Regions from separate parts of the Companilactobacillus heilongjiangensis genome, predicted to be linked through region 2. Evidence: a T-box and tRNA genes for the amino acid it is inferred to sense, from the RefSeq annotation. Region 2 holds a T-box; the other holds one or more tRNA genes.

Region 1 (9,485 bases), 780 kb from region 2:
AAATGCGTGAACTTTCTTACGCCGGTTTCTCAGTCTTTCAAGATGAAGCAATTATTCCCGCTATCAAGGGTCAAGTCCCTGTTAACGTTAAAAATACTAACAATCCTAGTGCTGAAGGAACCCTAATCGTACCAGAACAATTTCTTTTCAACCCTTCTAATCAAATTACGGGAATTGCTTGTTCAAAACGCTTTTCAGCCTTATACATTCATCGCTACTTGTTGAATAAGGAAGTTGGCTTTACCCTCAAGCTATTAAAAATCTTTTATAAATATAATATTTCTTATGAACATATGCCTTCCGGAATTGATGACCTGACCGTTATCTTTGACCGCACTAAGCTTGATAAGACAACTATCAAACACCTTTGCCACGACGTTAAAGAAGTCCTCCAGCCTGATTACTTGGAATGGATCGACGATTATGCAATTATTATGGTGGTTGGTGAAGGTATCGCCCATAACGTCAATACACTCGGTCAAATTATCGATTCATTGACTAACAATAATATTGCTATTCACATGATCAACCAAGGTGCATCACGCATTTCCATCATGATTGGGATTCAGGAGTCAGATGCTGACGATGCAGTTAAACAAATTTATAAGACATTCTTCGATTAATAATGAGGTGAACAATTTGGTAAAATTACTCAAAGTACATGGTTCAGAAAATAAGTTTTTTATCTTAGATCAAACGCTACTCGAAACAACTTTGAATGATGATGAATTAAAATCTGTCGCAATTAACTTCTGTGACAATATTCTTGGTGGTGCCGATGGATTATTAGTTATCGATACAAGTGAAAACTGTCTTGGCAAGATGCGTGTTATCAATGCCGATGGTAGTGAAGCTAAGATGTGTGGCAATGGCTTGAGAACAGTCAGTCGTTACCTATCCGAAAAATATCAGCTAGATAATTTTAAAATTGAAACTATGGAGTCAGACCTAGATGTTGAAAAGGCTCCAGATCTTTATAACGGCGTTCCAGCATTCAGTGTTGAAATCTCACCAATCTCTTTCCAAAAAGCCGATTTACCCTTCTCATATAAGCAAAATGATGAAATGATCGATATGATGGTTCCTGAATTTTTACCAGACCAGAGTTTTACCGCTATAGCGGTGCCCAATCCTCATTTAATCAGCTTTGTGCCTGAAGTCAGTCAATTAGAATTAGGTGACCTAGGTCAGAAACTTAATGGCAAGAACGAATACTTCCCTGAAGGTGTTAATGTCAGTTTCAGTCAGATTCTCGACACTAATAAAATCTTTGTTCAAACATACGAACGTGGCGTTGGCTTTACCAATGCTTGCGGTACTGGTATGTCAGCTACCAGTCTCGCCTTTGCAATGTTGCACCCAGATAAATTCGACCCTGATAAAGAAATCAGTGTTTACAATCCTGGCGGCATGGTTAAAACTAAAATCACTTTAAATCCAGTCAAAGAAAACAGTCAATTAAGACTAATTGGTAATGCTACATTCACTCATACACTTGAAGTTAGTGAATTCAACCTTCATAGCAACAATCTCAACGACATTGACGTTGCAGAAACTGGTGAAGAGAAAGATTACCAAGCATTCGTTGAAAGTATTTCGCAATAATTTCACAATGGACATCATTTAGATGATGTCTATTTTTTTGCATAAAAAAAAGACCTATGAGATAAACTCATAAGTCTTTCAAATTAGTGCGCCTAGTAGGAGTCGAACCTACAACCTTCTGATTCGTAGTCAGACACTCTATCCAATTGCGCTATAGGCGCATATCAATAACTCAACAAAAATAATTATAGCATACATATTGTAAATTTGTATACGACTTTTTTTATTTTTTAACAACAATTTTTAGATCAAATTTAATTCATAGTTTCTGAGTAAAATTATATATATCTAACACTATAACTGGTACAATTTGGTCATAAAATCAAATCTGGAGATGATTCCGATGCAATCACAAATTTACCCTTACATTGCATTTAATAGCGCTAAGGAAGCTATTGAGTACTATCAAGATGTCTTTGGAGCGACTGAAGTTTATCGTATCAGTCCTCAACTTGAACAAGCTAAGCAGTTTGGTCTTCCTGAAGATTTAAACTTAGAAGATTTAACTATGCATGCCGGTTTTACTGTTCTTGGTATGAAAATTGAATGTTCTGATGCATTTAGTGGCAATGCTGAACCTAGTGGACAAATATCATTAATGTTAGATATAAATAACGAAGATCCCGAAAGCGTTAAAGCTGCTGACAATTTCTACAAACACCTCGAAGAATCTGGTCAAGTTGAAATCACTATGCCCTTCGAGGAACAATTCTGGGGTGGCAAAATGGGTGGCTTTACTGATAAATATGGTATCAATTGGATGTTGCACACATCTCCATGGTCACAATCACAAGATCATAAAAACGATTAATCGTAACAAAAAAGGATTCATATCGAATGATATGAATCCTTTTTTAAGTGTTATATTACCCTTTTGAATTAGAGTTTACGGAGAGTAGGGGGTTCGAACCCCTGATACAAGTCAATACTCGTATACATGATTTCCAATCATGCTCCTTCAACCACTCGGACAACTCTCCAAGATAAAAAAAAACTCCGGTTGTCAGACTCGAACTGACGACAACCTGATTAACAGTCAGGTGCTCTACCAACTGAGCTAAACCGGAATAATAACAGCGTGGCAGCTCCCTATCCTCGCGGGTAGTTTCCCACCAACTACTTTCGGCGCGGAGAAGCTTAACTTCTGTGTTCGGCATGGGAACAGGTGTATCCTTCTCACTATCGCCACCACACTATTTTCGCTCGTACCCTGAAAACTAGATATTAAGAACAATGAATTAAATTTTGAATCACTTCGAACTGCTGTAAACTCTTACTCGATTAAGTCCTCGATCTATTAGTACTGCTCAGCTCCATGTATCGCTACACTTCCACCCGCAGCCTATCTACGTCATAATCTCTAACGGATCTTACTTCCATAAAGGAATGGGAAATCTCATCTCGAGGGGGGCTTCACACTTAGATGCTTTCAGCGTTTATCCCTTCCATACGTAGCTACCCAGCGATGCGCCTGGCGGCACAACTGGTACACCAGAGGTATGTCCATCCCGGTCCTCTCGTACTAAGGACAGCTCCTCTCAAATTTCCTACGCCCGCGACGGATAGGGACCGAACTGTCTCACGACGTTCTGAACCCAGCTCGCGTACCGCTTTAATGGGCGAACAGCCCAACCCTTGGGACCGACTACAGCCCCAGGATGCGATGAGCCGACATCGAGGTGCCAAACCTCCCCGTCGATGTGAACTCTTGGGGGAGATAAGCCTGTTATCCCCAGGGTAGCTTTTATCCGTTGAGCGATGGCCCTTCCATATGGTACCACCGGATCACTAACTCCGACTTTCGTCCCTGCTCGACTTGTCAGTCTCGCAGTCAAGCTCGCTTATACGTTTACACTCTGCGAATGATTTCCAACCATTCTGAGCGAACCTTTGAGCGCCTCCGTTACATTTTAGGAGGCGACCGCCCCAGTCAAACTGCCCACCAGACACTGTCCCCCACCGCGCTGAGCGGCGTGGGTTAGAGTTTTCATATAACAAGGGTAGTATCCCACCAATGCCTCCTTCGAAACTAGCGTTCCGAAATCAACGGCTCCTACCTATCCTGTACATGTCACACAAAAACTCAATATCAAGCTACAGTAAAGCTCCATGGGGTCTTTCCGTCCTGTCGCGGGTAACCCGCATCTTCACGGGTATTATAATTTCACCGAGTCTCTCGTTGAGACAGTGCCCAAATCATTACGCCTTTCGTGCGGGTCGGAACTTACCCGACAAGGAATTTCGCTACCTTAGGACCGTTATAGTTACGGCCGCCGTTTACTGGGGCTTCAATTCTCAGCTTCGCAAAAGCTAACTGATCCTCTTAACCTTCCAGCACCGGGCAGGCGTCAGCCCATATACGTCATCTTACGATTTAGCATAGACCTGTGTTTTTGATAAACAGTTGTTTGGGCCTATTCACTGCGGCTGGCTGTTACACCAGCACCCCTTCTCCCGAAGTTACGGGGTCATTTTGCCGAGTTCCTTAACGAGAGTTCACTCGCTGACCTTAGGATACTCTCCTCGACTACCTGTGTCGGTTTGCGGTACGGGTAGTTTATTTCTAACTAGGAACTTTTCTCGGCAGTGTGAGTTACTGTGCTTCGCTACTAAAATTTCACTCCCCATCATAACTTGTCCTTAAAGGTAAAAGCATTTGACTCTTACCAAGACTTGCTATTTGGACGCGCATATCCATCAGCGCGCACACATCATCCTCCTGCGTCCTTCCATCGTTCAAACAAAATAAACTAGTACGGGAATATCAACCCGTTATCCATCGATTACACCTCTCGGTCTCATCTTAGGCCCCGACTAACCCTGGGAGGACGAGCCTTCCCCAGGAAACCTTAGTCTTTCGGCCGACCAGATTCTCACTGGTCTTTCGTTACTCATACCGGCATTCTCACTTCTAAGAACTCCACTGCTCCTCACGGTACAGCTTCAATGCTCTTACAACGCTCTCCTACCACGTGTCTTACGACACATCCACAGTTTCGGTATCATGCTTAGCCCCGGTACATTTTCGGCGCAGAATCACTCGACTAGTGAGCTATTACGCACTCTTTGAATGAATGGCTGCTTCTGAGCCAACATCCTAGTTGTCTATGCGTTTCCACATCCTTTTCCACTTAGCATGAATTTTGGGACCTTAACTGGTGATCTGGGCTGTTTCCCTTTCGACGGTGGATCTTATCACTCATCGTCTGACTCCCGGGTATAGATTGATGGTATTCGGAGTTTATCTGAATTCAGTAACCCAAGACGGGCCCCTAGTCCAAACAGTGCTCTACCTCCATAATCCTAATCCCCGAGGCTAACCCTAAAGCTATTTCGGAGAGAACCAGCTATCTCCAAGTTCGTTTGGAATTTCACCGCTACCCACAACTCATCCCAGCATTTTTCAACATACACGGGTTCGGTCCTCCAATGCGTTTTACCGCATCTTCAACCTGGTCATGGGTAGGTCACTTGGTTTCGGGTCTACATCAACATACTTAGTCGCCCTATTCAGACTCGCTTTCGCTACGGCTCCGACTTTTCATCTTAACCTTGCATGTTAACGTAACTCGCCGGTTCATTCTACAAAAGGCACGCCATCACCCATTAACGGGCTCTGACTACTTGTAGGCACACGGTTTCAGGATCTATTTCACTCCCCTTCCGGGGTACTTTTCACCTTTCCCTCACGGTACTGGTTCACTATCGATCACTAGGGAGTATTTAGCCTTGGGAGATGGTCCTCCCAGATTCCGACGGAGTTTCTCGTGTTCCGCCGTACTCAGGATACTGAATGGAGTGGGTCAGATTTCGTTTACGAGGCTTTCACTCTCTTTGGCCAAGCTTTCCAACTTGTTCAACTATCATTACCTTTTGTTCTCACAACATCAGTCCTACAACCCTAAAGAGCAAGCTCTTTAGTTTGGGCTATTCCCGTTTCGCTCGCCGCTACTCAGGGAATCGAATTTTCTTTCTCTTCCTGCAACTACTTAGATGTTTCAGTTCATTGCGTGTTCCTCTTGATTGCTATGTATTCACAAACAAGTAAATATCCATTACGATATTTGGGTTCCCCCATTCGGAAATCCCCGGATCAAAGCTTACTTACAGCTCCCCGAGGCGTATCGTCGTTAGTTACGTCCTTCATCGGCTCCTAGTGTCTAGGCATCCACCGTGCGCCCTTTATAACTTAATCTTGACAAAATATGAAATTAATCATTTTTATCGCGCAGTTTTCGGTGTTTCTTTAATTCATTATTTCTTAATATCCAGTTTTCAAGGTACGAACATTGGCATTTCTGCCAATGGAGGCTAACGGGATCGAACCGATGACCTCCTGCTTGCAAAGCAGGTGCTCTCCCAGCTGAGCTAAGCCCCCATATGGTACTTATTAATATGAGAATGGGCCTAAATGGACTTGAACCATCGACCTCACGCTTATCAGGCGTGCGCTCTAAACCAGCTGAGCTATAGGCCCGAAAAACGCCCGGTAGGCCTCTCAAAACTAAACAAAGTTTTAACAATTGTGTATTTCCGTTGATGCTTACGCATCATATCCTTAGAAAGGAGGTGATCCAGCCGCAGGTTCTCCTACGGCTACCTTGTTACGACTTCACCCTAATCATTTGTCCCACCTTAGACGGCTAGCTCCCCGAAGGGTTACCCCACCGGCTTTGGGTGTTACAAACTCTCATGGTGTGACGGGCGGTGTGTACAAGGCCCGGGAACGTATTCACCGCGGCATGCTGATCCGCGATTACTAGCGATTCCAGCTTCATGTAGGCGAGTTGCAGCCTACAATCCGAACTGAGATCGGTTTTAAGTGATTTGCTTGCCCTCGCGAGTTCGCAGCACGTTGTACCGACCATTGTAGCACGTGTGTAGCCCAGGTCATAAGGGGCATGATGATTTGACGTCGTCCCCACCTTCCTCCGGTTTGTCACCGGCAGTCTCACCAGAGTGCCCAACTGAATGCTGGCAACTGATAATAAGGGTTGCGCTCGTTGCGGGACTTAACCCAACATCTCACGACACGAGCTGACGACAACCATGCACCACCTGTATCCATGTCCCCGAAGGGAAAGACTAATCTCTTAGCTTTTCATGGTATGTCAAGACCTGGTAAGGTTCTTCGCGTTGCTTCGAATTAAACCACATGCTCCACCGCTTGTGCGGGCCCCCGTCAATTCCTTTGAGTTTCAATCTTGCGATCGTACTCCCCAGGCGGAGTGCTTAATGCGTTAGCTGCAGCACTGAAGGGCGGAAACCCTCCAACACTTAGCACTCATCGTTTACGGCATGGACTACCAGGGTATCTAATCCTGTTTGCTACCCATGCTTTCGAATCTCAGCGTCAGTTACAGACCAGAAAGCCGCCTTCGCCACTGGTGTTCTTCCATATATCTACGCATTCCACCGCTACACATGGAGTTCCACTTTCCTCTTCTGCACTCAAGTTTACCAGTTTTCGAAGCACTTCCTCGGTTGAGCCGAGGGCTTTCACTTCAAACTTAATAAACCGCCTACATTCTCTTTACGCCCAATAAATCCGGACAACGCTTGCCACCTACGTATTACCGCGGCTGCTGGCACGTAGTTAGCCGTGGCTTTCTGGTTGAATACCGTCAGTACGTGAACAGTTACTCTCACGCATGTTCTTCTTCAACAACAGAGTTTTACGATCCGAAAACCTTCTTCACTCACGCGGCATTGCTCCATCAGGCTTTCGCCCATTGTGGAAGATTCCCTACTGCTGCCTCCCGTAGGAGTTTGGGCCGTGTCTCAGTCCCAATGTGGCCGATTACCCTCTCAGGTCGGCTACGTATCATTGCCTTGGTGAGCCTTTACCTCACCAACTAGCTAATACGCCGCGGGTCCATCCAAAAGCGATAGCAGAGCCATCTTTTAAACTACGATCATGTGAAAGTAGTTGTTATGCGGTATTAGCACTTGTTTCCAAATGTTATCCCCCACTTTTGGGCAGGTTACCCACGTGTTACTCACCCGTCCGCCACTCACTTAGATCCGATTCATGAAGCAAGCTTCAATCATCGGGAAAGTTCGTTCGACTTGCATGTATTAGGCATGCCGCCAGCGTTCGTCCTGAGCCAGGATCAAACTCTCATATTAAAAGTTTGTGACTCAATAAAAATATTAAATACTAGCGAATTGACTTCGTTGTAAATCCAACAAATAAATGTTGGCCTACACAATTTTAGTGTTAAAACTTTGTTCAGTTTTCAAAGGTCTACCAGCTGATTAAGCGCTTACGCTCATCAGCGACTTAATTATTTTATCAAGCTGACAAATGAATGTCAAGAACTTTTTAAAATAATTTTCCTAACAATCTATCAAACAAATGATAAATTGTTAGGAGTTATCCAACAGACAACTTAGTTATCATATCGAAGTTACAAGACCAAGTCAAGAACTTTTTTAAAATAATTAAAGGCGATTAAGATAAGCAATTAAGCTTGAATCCGTTGACGCCGTTGTCATCTGTCGCAACAACAAGATATATATTACCAATTAGATTAAGTTTGCGCAACCCTTTTTTACAAAAAAGTTGAATTTTTTTCAAAAGATTAATCATATCCGCTGTTAAACACTATCTTACTACCTATTAACGGACTCTGTCCATACAAAAAATGGTGATTTTTCACCTCAAACATACAGCATAAACACGTAACAAAACATAGCTTTTTCCACTTAAACAAACAAATAGCCCCAGCAATCCCAAATTGGATTACTGGAGCCATTTGTCTTAATACTCGAAAGTTGACCATGTCTGTCACACTCTCGCTTCTATTTACTTGTCAGAACTCAATTCTGGCGCGTCTGTTTGATAGAGATCAACCATTGACTTATTGTCATTCTGAGCCAATAGACTAGTCCCTTTCTCCTTTTGTGCCTTCTTGAGTGCTTTCAAGGCAGTACTCTTCTTATATGAGTAGTCTTTCTTATTAACAGTTGTAAATCCAGGTAGTTTATGGAACCTCAAGAGATCTCCGTTGATAACACGATCTGACAACGACAATTCTGTTGTTACACGGTTAGAGAGTTTCTCTTTCTCTTCTTTAGAAATCTTCTTGTCCACTTTACCCGTCTTAGTATTATAGTAAGTTCCCCCGACCTTCGATACCGTTGGCGAGACGAAGTTACCATTTCTAAACGCTACGACTTGTGAATGTTCACTAGATAACATATCACTACCAAATTGAATCATATTCTTATTATCGATTCCTAATAGGTTCAATAGTGTAGGAAGAACATCGATTTCACCACCATAAGTATGGTTGATTCCACCTTTTAGTCCATCCATATGAATCATAAATGGTACACGTTGATATTGAGCATCATTGAATTCATTGAATCCTTTAATACCTGTCAACTTAGCCATGGCTTTCTTATGGTTATTAGAAATACCGTAGTGATCACCATATAGTACAACCATACTGTTCTTATCTAGGCCAGTTTCTTTCAACCATGCCATAAACTCACCGATAGATTGATCCAAGTAATGAGCTGTTTGGACATAGCCATCGACAGTCTTATCGCCAGTATCAGTCTTTTCGATTGATTGGTTCTTCTTATCTAGAGTATATGGATAGTGGTTCGTAACGGTAATCAGTTTTGCATAGAAAGGCTGTGGCAATTGTTCAATATATTGTGCAGAATCACGCATGAAAATCTTATCTTTCATACCATAGCCGACGTTATAGCTCTTCTTCTCTTTATAATAGTTAGAACTGAAGAAGTAGTCGTATCCCCATGACTTATAAGCATTGTCACGATTCCAGAAACTTGGAACATCCCCATGGAATGAAGCGGACGTATAGCCGGCCTCTTGATCCAAAATGGCTGGAGCAGCTTGGAAGGTA
Region 2 (9,485 bases):
TGGTGCTTTCAATCCGATTCACAATGGGCATTTGATGATTGCTGAACAAGTTTATGAACAGTTGGATCTCGATAAGATTTTATTTATTCCGGACAAAATTCCGCCTCATCGTGGTATTAGTCGTTATATTCCCAAAGTCAGCGTCGATGATCGAATCAACATGGTCAAATATGGAATTAGAGATAATCCCCATTTTGAGCTTGATATGACTGATATTGACCTCGGTGGCGTCAGTTATACGTATGAAACCATCAAGCGTTTAAAAAAGCGTAATCCGAACACTGAATATTACCTGATTGTCGGTTATGATATGGTCGAAAATTTGCCAAAATGGTCGCATATTGATGAGCTTGTGAAAGAAGTTCATTTCGTTGGTGTCTGTCGTAAAGGTTTTGAAAAGAAATCTGACTATCCAGTTTTGTGGGTCAATACACCAGTAATTGAAATTAGTTCGACCGTCATTCGTCAGCGTGTTCGTGAAGGTAAATCGCTCAAGTACTTTGTGCCTGATGACGTTGCTTGGTATATCAAAGATAAAGGAATCTATAAAAAATAATTTCAGCTCGTCGCAATTGATGTGACGGGCTTTTTTTGTACTTTCGGAATTTGTCTTGTGTTTAAAAGTGACAAACTTACAAGTAACTTTATAAAATGGAATTAGGTTACAAAAGTCACAAATTGGGAGGTTGGCTTTATGAGGAAAAGAATTATTATGACTGCAACCGGGTTGTCGTTGGGGCGTATGTTGACCTTTGCAGTTGTTTATAAACCGCATGTATCAAGTTTGTCCAATACAGAAATGGTTTTGGCTGCAGCTGAAGAAATTCCGGCAAAGGCTTCTATCGATACTGCAACAATGGTCAGTGAAGACTTTAAGAGCGGTGGGACAGTTGAAGATGATTTTAAAAAGGATACAAATAATCTTCTAGGATATGCTGCATACTTTCATGTTTTCGCTAGAAAGGCCACAACAGATGCTCATGTCAATGGAAATTTGGCGGTTCAAGAATTAAATAGTAAAGACAATAGTTTTGGTACGAAGGTTAGTGAGAAGAATAATCTTGATAAGGATATTTTTTACATTCAGACAGTGAATGGATGTAATGGTGGGGCCTTTGTCGCAAGAAAAGAAGGTAGAACCAATAAAGCTGTATTTGGTAAGAATGTCCGACTTGAGAATATTTCAAACGAAGTTCATATAAATGGAGATAAAGTTGGGAACATTCATGTCGAGGATGTATTTCAGGATAAGGGAAGTGATACCTATCTTGATTTCGATAGTATTTTTGCTTTTTTAAATGAACAATCGAAAAAGTTTCCAGAAATGACATCATATCCGGAAGTAAGAAACTCAGATTTAGGTGATCGAAATAGTAGAACTATTATGTTAAGTGATTATAAGCCGAATGGTAAAAATGAAATTGTGATTAATCTAGCCCCAGAAGTTTTATCTATGGATACTCGACTCGTCATTGATGGATTGAGTCATGAGAAAGATGGTACCAACGTTATTATTAATGTTGATACTGGTGGTGCAGATACTTATGATGTGAAATCACAAATTCAGCTTAAATACACTAATGGTGATACGAGGGGAAATAAGGAGACTGATCATTTTGATGATAGTCACTTACTTTGGAATTTTTATGATAGTACATCAGAGGATGGGTTATATAGTGGACTTATTGAAATACATAGCCCTTTTCAAGGCAGCGTTTTGAGTCCAGAAGCAAAAATTAGTACACGTGTAAATCTTGACGGAAACATTGTTGCAAAGGAAGTAACAATTGGTGGAGAAAGTCATAGGTGGGATTTACAGGATAGTGCAAAGGAGGAAACCCCGAATCCGCCAGAACCAGAACCAGAGCCAGAACCAGAGCCAGAGCCAGAACCACAGCCTGAACCTGAACCAGAAACACCCGACCCAGAAGTAATTCCAGAAGTTCCAAACACACCAGATCCAGAACTACCGGACTTAGAAATTCCAGACCCTGAACCAGAAGTAGATCCCGGTTTAACGCCAGAAACTGATTCATCAGCGGAAAGTCCATACTTGGAAGAAGTTGATGAGAGTACGAATCCGAACGATCCTTTAATGGAGCCTGTAGTTGAAAGTATGGCTAGTCAAGATGCCCCATTGCCAAAGGAAAGTGCTGGAGAAATGATTACTAACGATACTAATGACTCAAGTAGCTCATTACCAAAAACCTCGAATCGTGATACATTCAGATTCTTGGGTATGATTTTTGGAGTACTGTTAGCAATGTTTGGTTTTAAACGTAAAAAGAAGAAAGTGGATGTTGATTAAAAATAAAGACCTTTCGCAATCACTGCAAAAGGTCTTTTTTTGATGGAATAGTTTTTAAAACTAAATTCAATTTTTCATTCAATGATAGCGTTCCATCCATTACCAGATCCGCATCATTACTAACGAATTGTTCATGATCGACAAAGATAGGGCGAGCAAAGTCGAGATAAGTTCTCATCCATGACATAATTTCATCGGTTGATTTATCTTGATAGTCGCGGATAATCTGACGAGCCAAACAAATATCCAGTGGAGTTTTAATATAAATTACTTTATCAATAAACGGCTTCAAAGTTTTATTCTTATATCCGAAAGGAAAATCAATCAGGATAAATGGATAATGATTATTAACTTTCTTCAAATCTGCCATTAAAGCACTAATGTCGTATTGATTAACTGCATCCTTTACTGGTGTATCAATTGGTGGCGCTGATGGAAGGGCATCAATACTGTAATCGTCAAAAGGAATCACGAAACTATTTAATTTTTTATTTAGGGCATTGATTAAAGTTGTTTTGCCACTGCCAGTTACACCACTAATAACGACAACATAGCTAGATTTCAAATAATCATCTCATTTAATTTTTGAGTTGATTATATAGCTAATGGAAAAAAATAACATCCACTAAGGGATGTTATTAAGAATTGACTCGTTGACGTTGTGTTTGCATGTGCGTATCGGCCAATAATAATGTGTATGAATTAACACCGAAGAAGGCGATAATTACCATCAAACCAGTTAGGAAAAATCCGAGGAACATGAACCCTAGTCCTAACAATAATCCAAAGACTGCGAAACAACGCATCATATTCTTAGAAATTGTCACCAAACTTTGTTCACTCTTAAAAGCATAGTGATAAATTGTGTCAATTTTTTCAACACGACTGTCAATTGGTTCAGCTTTATGAACTGCCAATGTTAATTGATATGGTTCAAAGTCATCAATGATGCTGTCTTCGCCATATTCATCCGTGACAACCTTTTTATAGTTACCACCGGCAATTGAAAGTGTAGGGTACGAATCTTGTGCTAAGGCCATTTTAAGACCTTTAGTCAGAGGAATTGTCCCAATATTAATGATTTTGGAATTCCAGAAACGTGCTAAGACGTAAACTGTGTTATTAGTAACATGCAAGTCAACGTCAGCAAGGTCAAGATTCTCAAGTTGATATATTTGAAAGATAAATTTATTCTTCAATATTTGTTTATTATTCAAACCCTCATAAATATCCTTCGGGTTAACATCGTGTACGTAATTGATATATTGTTCAATGAATGTTTTTGAATCAGCAGATAAATTGATATTTTTATTAATTAAGATAGTCATATTTCCCCCAAAAGATGTAACAACTAGACCCAGTATAACAAAAATGTATGCGCTTTTGTGGAAATTTATGAAAACGTTTTAGTTTATTCACTAATGCGGTGATTTAACCAATTTATTAATAACGTACTTATAATATTTTGTTGTTTTGCGTTGCTGATAGATGCGGTATTATCGCCAGACTGCTTGCCGTAGCTACCAAAACCACCATGATTACCACCAGAAATCTGTTCATAAATAGTATTATTTGGCAGTAATTTTTTAGCCTTTTTATAATTGGTATAGTTTAAAACTCCGTCATTTGTTCCAGTTAGTGAGATAATTGGTACTTTTATTTCATGTAAATCACCTTTTTTTTCAGGATAACTTGCTAAAAGGAAGACTCCTTTGAGTTTTTGGGAATGATTTTTGGCATAACGACAAGCCATCGTGCCACCTAAAGAATGACCACCGATAATGTAATCATAATTGCCCTGTACTTTGGATGCTGCATTGGCATTAAGGACTGCTAAATCGAGAGGAAAACGAACGATATAAACGCTGTACCCCGCTTGTGCCACCTTGTTAGCCCAGATACTGTAACTCTTGGGATCAACTAAAGCACCTGGGTAAAAGATGACTTTAGGCTTACTGTCGTCACCAGAAAATTTGATAGTATTGTCTACAATCGTGCTGTTTTCGGCTGCAGAGTTAGCAGTTGTAGAAGGTGAATACTCTTTATTTTTGACCACGGCAAGCATGATTAAGACTAGTGCGACAAGTGTAATGACAATGCCAAGTAGCCATTTTACTGATTTTTTCATAAATTAAACCCCAATCTTAAAATATCTATATCAATATTGTACTTTACAAGCTGTATAAGGATATGATACATTTAAGAAAATTAATATGTTTTTGATATTAAAAGAAGGAGTACTATATACTTTATCCACAGGGAGTCAAGGGTAGTGAGAGCTTGGCGTGTCGGTATATAAGAAAAACATCTTTGTTCTTCTAGCTGAAATTTCGAGAGTAGGTTTAGACGTCAACCAGTACGTTATAATTGGCAAGTATTTAATGTACTTTGAGGTGTTTTTTTATAAAAAACTTGGGTGGTACCGCGGAAAGATCTTTCGTCCCTTTTATTGGGGATGGAGGATCTTTTTTTCGTCTATAGTATTCTGAGAACATAAGGAGAAATCAATGCAAAACGTTTTAGTTAAAGATTTATACAAAAAAGAATTTGCTGACGGTGACCAAATCACTGTTTCTGGTTGGATTCGTACAATCAGAGGTTCAAAGCGAGTTGGCTTTATCGAATTAAACGACGGTTCATTCTTTAAGAATGTTCAAGTTGTTATGACTAGCGATATGGAAAATTACGCTGAAGTTGTTAAGTTCCCAATCAGCACAACTATTAAAGTTGTCGGTGAATTGGCACTAACTCCTAAGGCACAACAACCTTTCGAAATTCACGCTACTGAAATTATTGAAGAAGGTGCTTCTGACGCCGATTATCCATTACAAAAGAAGGCTCACTCATACGAATTTATGAGATCAATTGCCCACTTGCGTCCTAGAACTAACACATTCTATTCAGTATTCCGTATCCGTTCACTAGCTGCTTTTGCTATCCACGAATACCTACAACAACATGATTTCGTATACGTTCACACACCAATTATCACCAGTTCAGATGCCGAGGGTGCCGGTGAAATGTTTGAAGTAACAACTTTGGACATGAACAACGTACCTAAGACAGACGATGGCAAAGTTGATTACAGTGAAGACTTCTTTAGAAAAGAAACTAACCTAACAGTTAGTGGACAACTAGAAGTTGAACCATTTGCTATGGCATTCAGAAACGTTTATACATTTGGTCCTACATTTAGAGCTGAAAACTCACATACTGGTCGTCACGCATCTGAATTCTGGATGATCGAACCAGAAATGGCTTTCGCTGACTTGCAAGATGAAATGGATTGTTCAGAAGAGTTGTTGAAGTATGTTATCAACTACGTTATGGATCATGCTAAAGAAGAACTAGACTTCTTGAACGAAAACGTTGATAATACTTTGATTGACCGTTTGAAAGCTACAGCTGGAGAAGAATTTGCCCACGTAACTTATACTGATGCCATCGATATTTTGGAAAAAGCAACCGATGTTGAATTTGAAGTTAAACCTTACTGGGGACTTGACTTAGATTCAGAACACGAACGTTACTTATCAGAACAAGTTTACAAGAAGCCAGTATTTATTACTGACTATCCAAAGGAATTTAAGGCATTCTACATGCGTGCTAATGAAGATGGCAAGACAGTTGCTGCAGCCGACTTATTAGTTCCCGAAATTGGTGAATTAATTGGTGGTTCACAACGTGAGGAACGTCTTGATAAGCTAGAAGCAAGAATGGCTGAACTTGATATGAACGAAGATGACTACAAGTGGTACTTAGAATTACGTAAGTACGGTGGTACAGTTCACTCAGGTTTCGGTATTGGATTTGAAAGATTGATCATGTACATCACAGGTATGGAAAATATCAGAGATGTCATTGCTTATCCTAGAACACCGGGTAATGCTGAATTTTAGAGACAGAGAGTGGAACAAGCCCGGGAATTTCCGAGCATTTGCATGACTTCACGAATTATCCGCTGAACTTTGCGGATGATTTGGGAAGTTAGGCAAAGCGGAAGAAATTGGCTGGTGGAACTCGTTTTAGAGCCACTGCCCATATATAATTATCAAATAGCTATCGAATCCTAAAATATTCGATAGCTATTTTTTTATATTGACAAATAATACATCCTAATACATAATACTTTGTATAGCGAGGTATAAAATGAATACACAATTAAAAAAAGGATTATTAGATATTTGCGTATTAGCCGAGCTAGAACGGAAGGAATCATATGGATATGCCATTATCAATGATTTGGCACCGTTGATTGAAGTATCTGAGTCAACATTGTATCCAATTTTAAAACGACTTCTAGCGAAAAAGGCGATTACGACTAAAAGTAAAATTCACAATAATCGTGTGCGAAAGTACTATCAAATAACTGATGTTGGCCGACAAGAAATTGCTGAATTTGTTGGCGAATGGGGTCAAGTTGAAAAAATTATTGGTTTTATAAAAGGGGCAGAGATTGATGGATAAACAAAATTTTTTAAAGACATTAAAAAAGCAATTACAAAAATTCGGTGTTAAGAATGCTGATGATTATCTCGATTATTATTCAGAATATTTGGATGACTTAATTGAAAATGGTGCTACTGAAGTTGAAGCAGTTGAAAAAGTTGGTGGAGTCAAAAAAGTATTGGTAGAAATTATTTCAGACAATGACGTGGAAATACCACAGACGAGTGATCGTTTGAAGAGTGCGTTGTTGATTGGATCATTGCCAGTTTGGGGACCACTTTTGTTGGCAGCATACTTAGTACCAGTCCTTTTATTATTTGCAGTTTTGCTCATTGCCGTAAGTTTTTTAATCGCTGGTGGCTGGACACTGGTTGGTAGTTTCGTCGTAATGGTTAAAGTAGGTTTGCTATATGGTGGGTTCCAACTTGGCATCTGCTTGTTATTCTTAGGCGGTTCATTATTGGTAGAACAGCTTTTTGTGTATTTAACTCAGAAACTTTTCAATTTTAATAAATATCTATTTAGAAAATTTAATGTTAGGGGAATTAAAAATGGACTTGTTAAAAATTAATTCAAAAATTATTTTTTGGGGAACAATTCTTATCATAGTTGGGATTGTACTTGCGTTAGCTACACTATTCAGTTTGAACTTTAATATCAGTGCTTTAATTAACCACGGTGGTAGCTGGTATGCTCCGATTAAAGGGAATTAGGATAGCAAAAAGGGTTTCGTAAGTATAATTCAAACTTACGAAACCTTTATTTTATTTCAAATATTTATCTTTCTCAGCCAAAATCTTTCTAACATCGTCAGTAGATTTAGTATCCATCATCGCATTTCTCAAATCAGTTGCTCCCAATTCTGGGCGAGCATAAATCTTGAAGAAACGCTTGAGTGAAGGGAAACGAGGCATGTCGTAATGCTTAGAAAAATCATCAAAGAGATTTAACTGCATTTGTAATAGATCCAGCAATTCATCCAATGAATGTTTCTTTGGTTCTTTTTCAAAAGCAAATGGATTAGCGAAGACGCCACGACCAATCATGATGCCATCTAATCCGGGATGTTCGTTTGCCAGTTTCAAACCGGCTTGGTAATCAGGAATATCACCGTTAATTTGAATCAAAGTTTCTGGTGCAATTTCATCACGCATTTTAATCATGTCATCAATTACTTCAAGGTGAGCAGGGACTTTACTCATTTCCATCTTAGTACGTAAGTGAACAGTTAAGACGTCAACGTGTTGTTCCAATAGGAAAGGAATCCAATCTTTGAATTCTTCAACTTTACTGTAACCAAGGCGAGTTTTGGCACTAACAGCCAGACCAGAAGTTTTGGCAGCCGCAATCACTTCTTGAGCCCATTGGTGATTTCTAATTAAGTCGCTGCCACCATGATTTTTAATGACAGTCCCATCAGGACAGCCCATATTGATGTCGATAGCTTCAAAGCCTTGTTCCTTCAATGAGACCGCAGCCTTTTCAAAGTCTTCTGCCTCGTTGCCCCATAGTTGAACCACTGGACGTTTTTTCTCGCGTGAATCAACATAAAGTCGACCATGAACGGGAAATTTAGTATTCGGATCAGTGATACTTTTTGCATAGACGAATTCACTGAAGAATGTGTCAGGTGGACAAGCCTGGGTGATGACTTGGCGGAAAACTGTATTACTGACAGCTTCCATTGGTGCCATAGTGAAAAAAGGACGGTGTTCTGATTTTGCTTGGGCTGAAATTGTTGGCCAAAATGTTGATTCTGTCAAACTGGATTACCTCTTTATTTGTTTAAAAGTGTTTTTTTCGTATCCTTATATACTACTAGTTTACGCCTGTAGAATCTAATGATTAGATTAAAAAAGATACCTCAGTAATAGAGATATCTTTAAAAATTATTTATTTAATGTTTTCTAGTCGGCCATAATAAGCTAAATAAGGACGGTGACTGGCATTTGAAATCTTGATCTTTGTAACACTTGCATTGTCAGGCTCAACAATATCTTCAATATCTGGAGCTTTCGTAACCAATTTAACGAATGAACGAGTAACGAAACCGTGGCAAACAATCATAATTTTCTCGTCGCCTTTATTTTTCATATCATCAATAAAATCTTGAACACGTGCCCAAACTGTTTGATATGATTCGCCGTTTTTGGCGTATTTGATGTAGTCTTCTGTGATATAGCCATTTTCGTCAAAGCCATCGGGATGCTTGTCGACCACTTCATCAACAGGAAGTCCGTCCCATGAGCCATAGTTAATTTCAGCTAGGCGGTTATCAAGTTGAATTTCGTGAACGCTTTGATTTAAAATTTCAGCCGTTTCAACAGCACGTTTCAAAGGACTTGAATAAACTTCATCAAAATCGTGGATATCGAGATGTTCTTTCAAATAGTTAACTTGGTTTCTACCAGTTTCATTTAAGTCTAAATTAGTCGCAAAACCATTGATCTTTCCTTGATGATTGGTGTCAGTTTCACCGTGTCTGACAATATATAATTCAACCATAATTGTCCCCCCTTAAATATATGAGTTTAGTATTCCATTAATCCGCTTACATTGCAAACCCAAAAAGGATTTTATCCCGAAATGAGATAAAATCCTTTTACAATTAAATTCGATTTTTTAAAGCGATGGGCAAGTACACTAGCAACATAATTACACTGACTGCCAAAATAAATATCGGTAGTGACCAAATGGTTCCATTGTGGATAAAACTGACGAGGTAAGT

The links. The T-box of region 2 lies ahead of asnS (asparagine--tRNA ligase). A T-box ahead of a tRNA ligase gene usually reads a tRNA of that ligase, here a tRNA-Asn.
Region 1: it has a tRNA-Asn gene. The T-box ahead of asnS (asparagine--tRNA ligase) is inferred to sense a tRNA for this amino acid. The anticodon was not compared.

What each region holds. Positions count from the first base shown of each region.
Region 1 is NZ_CP012559.1:1,688,298-1,697,782, forward strand. It holds gene JP39_RS07710 (aspartate kinase) at 1-623, shown strand, start outside; gene dapF (diaminopimelate epimerase) at 640-1,605, shown strand; tRNA gene JP39_RS07720 (tRNA-Arg) at 1,693-1,766, opposite strand; gene JP39_RS07725 (VOC family protein) at 1,949-2,416, shown strand; tRNA gene JP39_RS07730 (tRNA-Ser) at 2,495-2,585, opposite strand; tRNA gene JP39_RS07735 (tRNA-Asn) at 2,600-2,672, opposite strand; rRNA gene rrf (5S ribosomal RNA) at 2,682-2,798, opposite strand; rRNA gene JP39_RS07745 (23S ribosomal RNA) at 2,883-5,800, opposite strand; tRNA gene JP39_RS07750 (tRNA-Ala) at 5,911-5,983, opposite strand; tRNA gene JP39_RS07755 (tRNA-Ile) at 6,008-6,082, opposite strand; rRNA gene JP39_RS07760 (16S ribosomal RNA) at 6,168-7,734, opposite strand; gene JP39_RS07765 (LTA synthase family protein) at 8,414-9,485, opposite strand, start outside.
Region 2 is NZ_CP012559.1:903,315-912,799, forward strand. It holds gene JP39_RS04110 (nicotinate-nucleotide adenylyltransferase) at 1-556, shown strand, start outside; gene JP39_RS04115 (collagen-binding domain-containing protein) at 695-2,308, shown strand; gene JP39_RS04120 (P-loop NTPase fold protein) at 2,328-2,873, opposite strand; gene JP39_RS04125 (hypothetical protein) at 2,947-3,636, opposite strand; gene JP39_RS04130 (alpha/beta hydrolase) at 3,720-4,436, opposite strand; T-box leader at 4,524-4,756, shown strand; gene asnS (asparagine--tRNA ligase) at 4,816-6,207, shown strand; gene JP39_RS04140 (PadR family transcriptional regulator) at 6,458-6,775, shown strand; gene JP39_RS04145 (DUF1700 domain-containing protein) at 6,768-7,328, shown strand; gene JP39_RS12560 (hypothetical protein) at 7,309-7,470, shown strand; gene JP39_RS04150 (tRNA dihydrouridine synthase) at 7,522-8,520, opposite strand; gene JP39_RS04155 (histidine phosphatase family protein) at 8,651-9,262, opposite strand; gene JP39_RS04160 (multidrug effflux MFS transporter) at 9,366-9,485, opposite strand, start outside.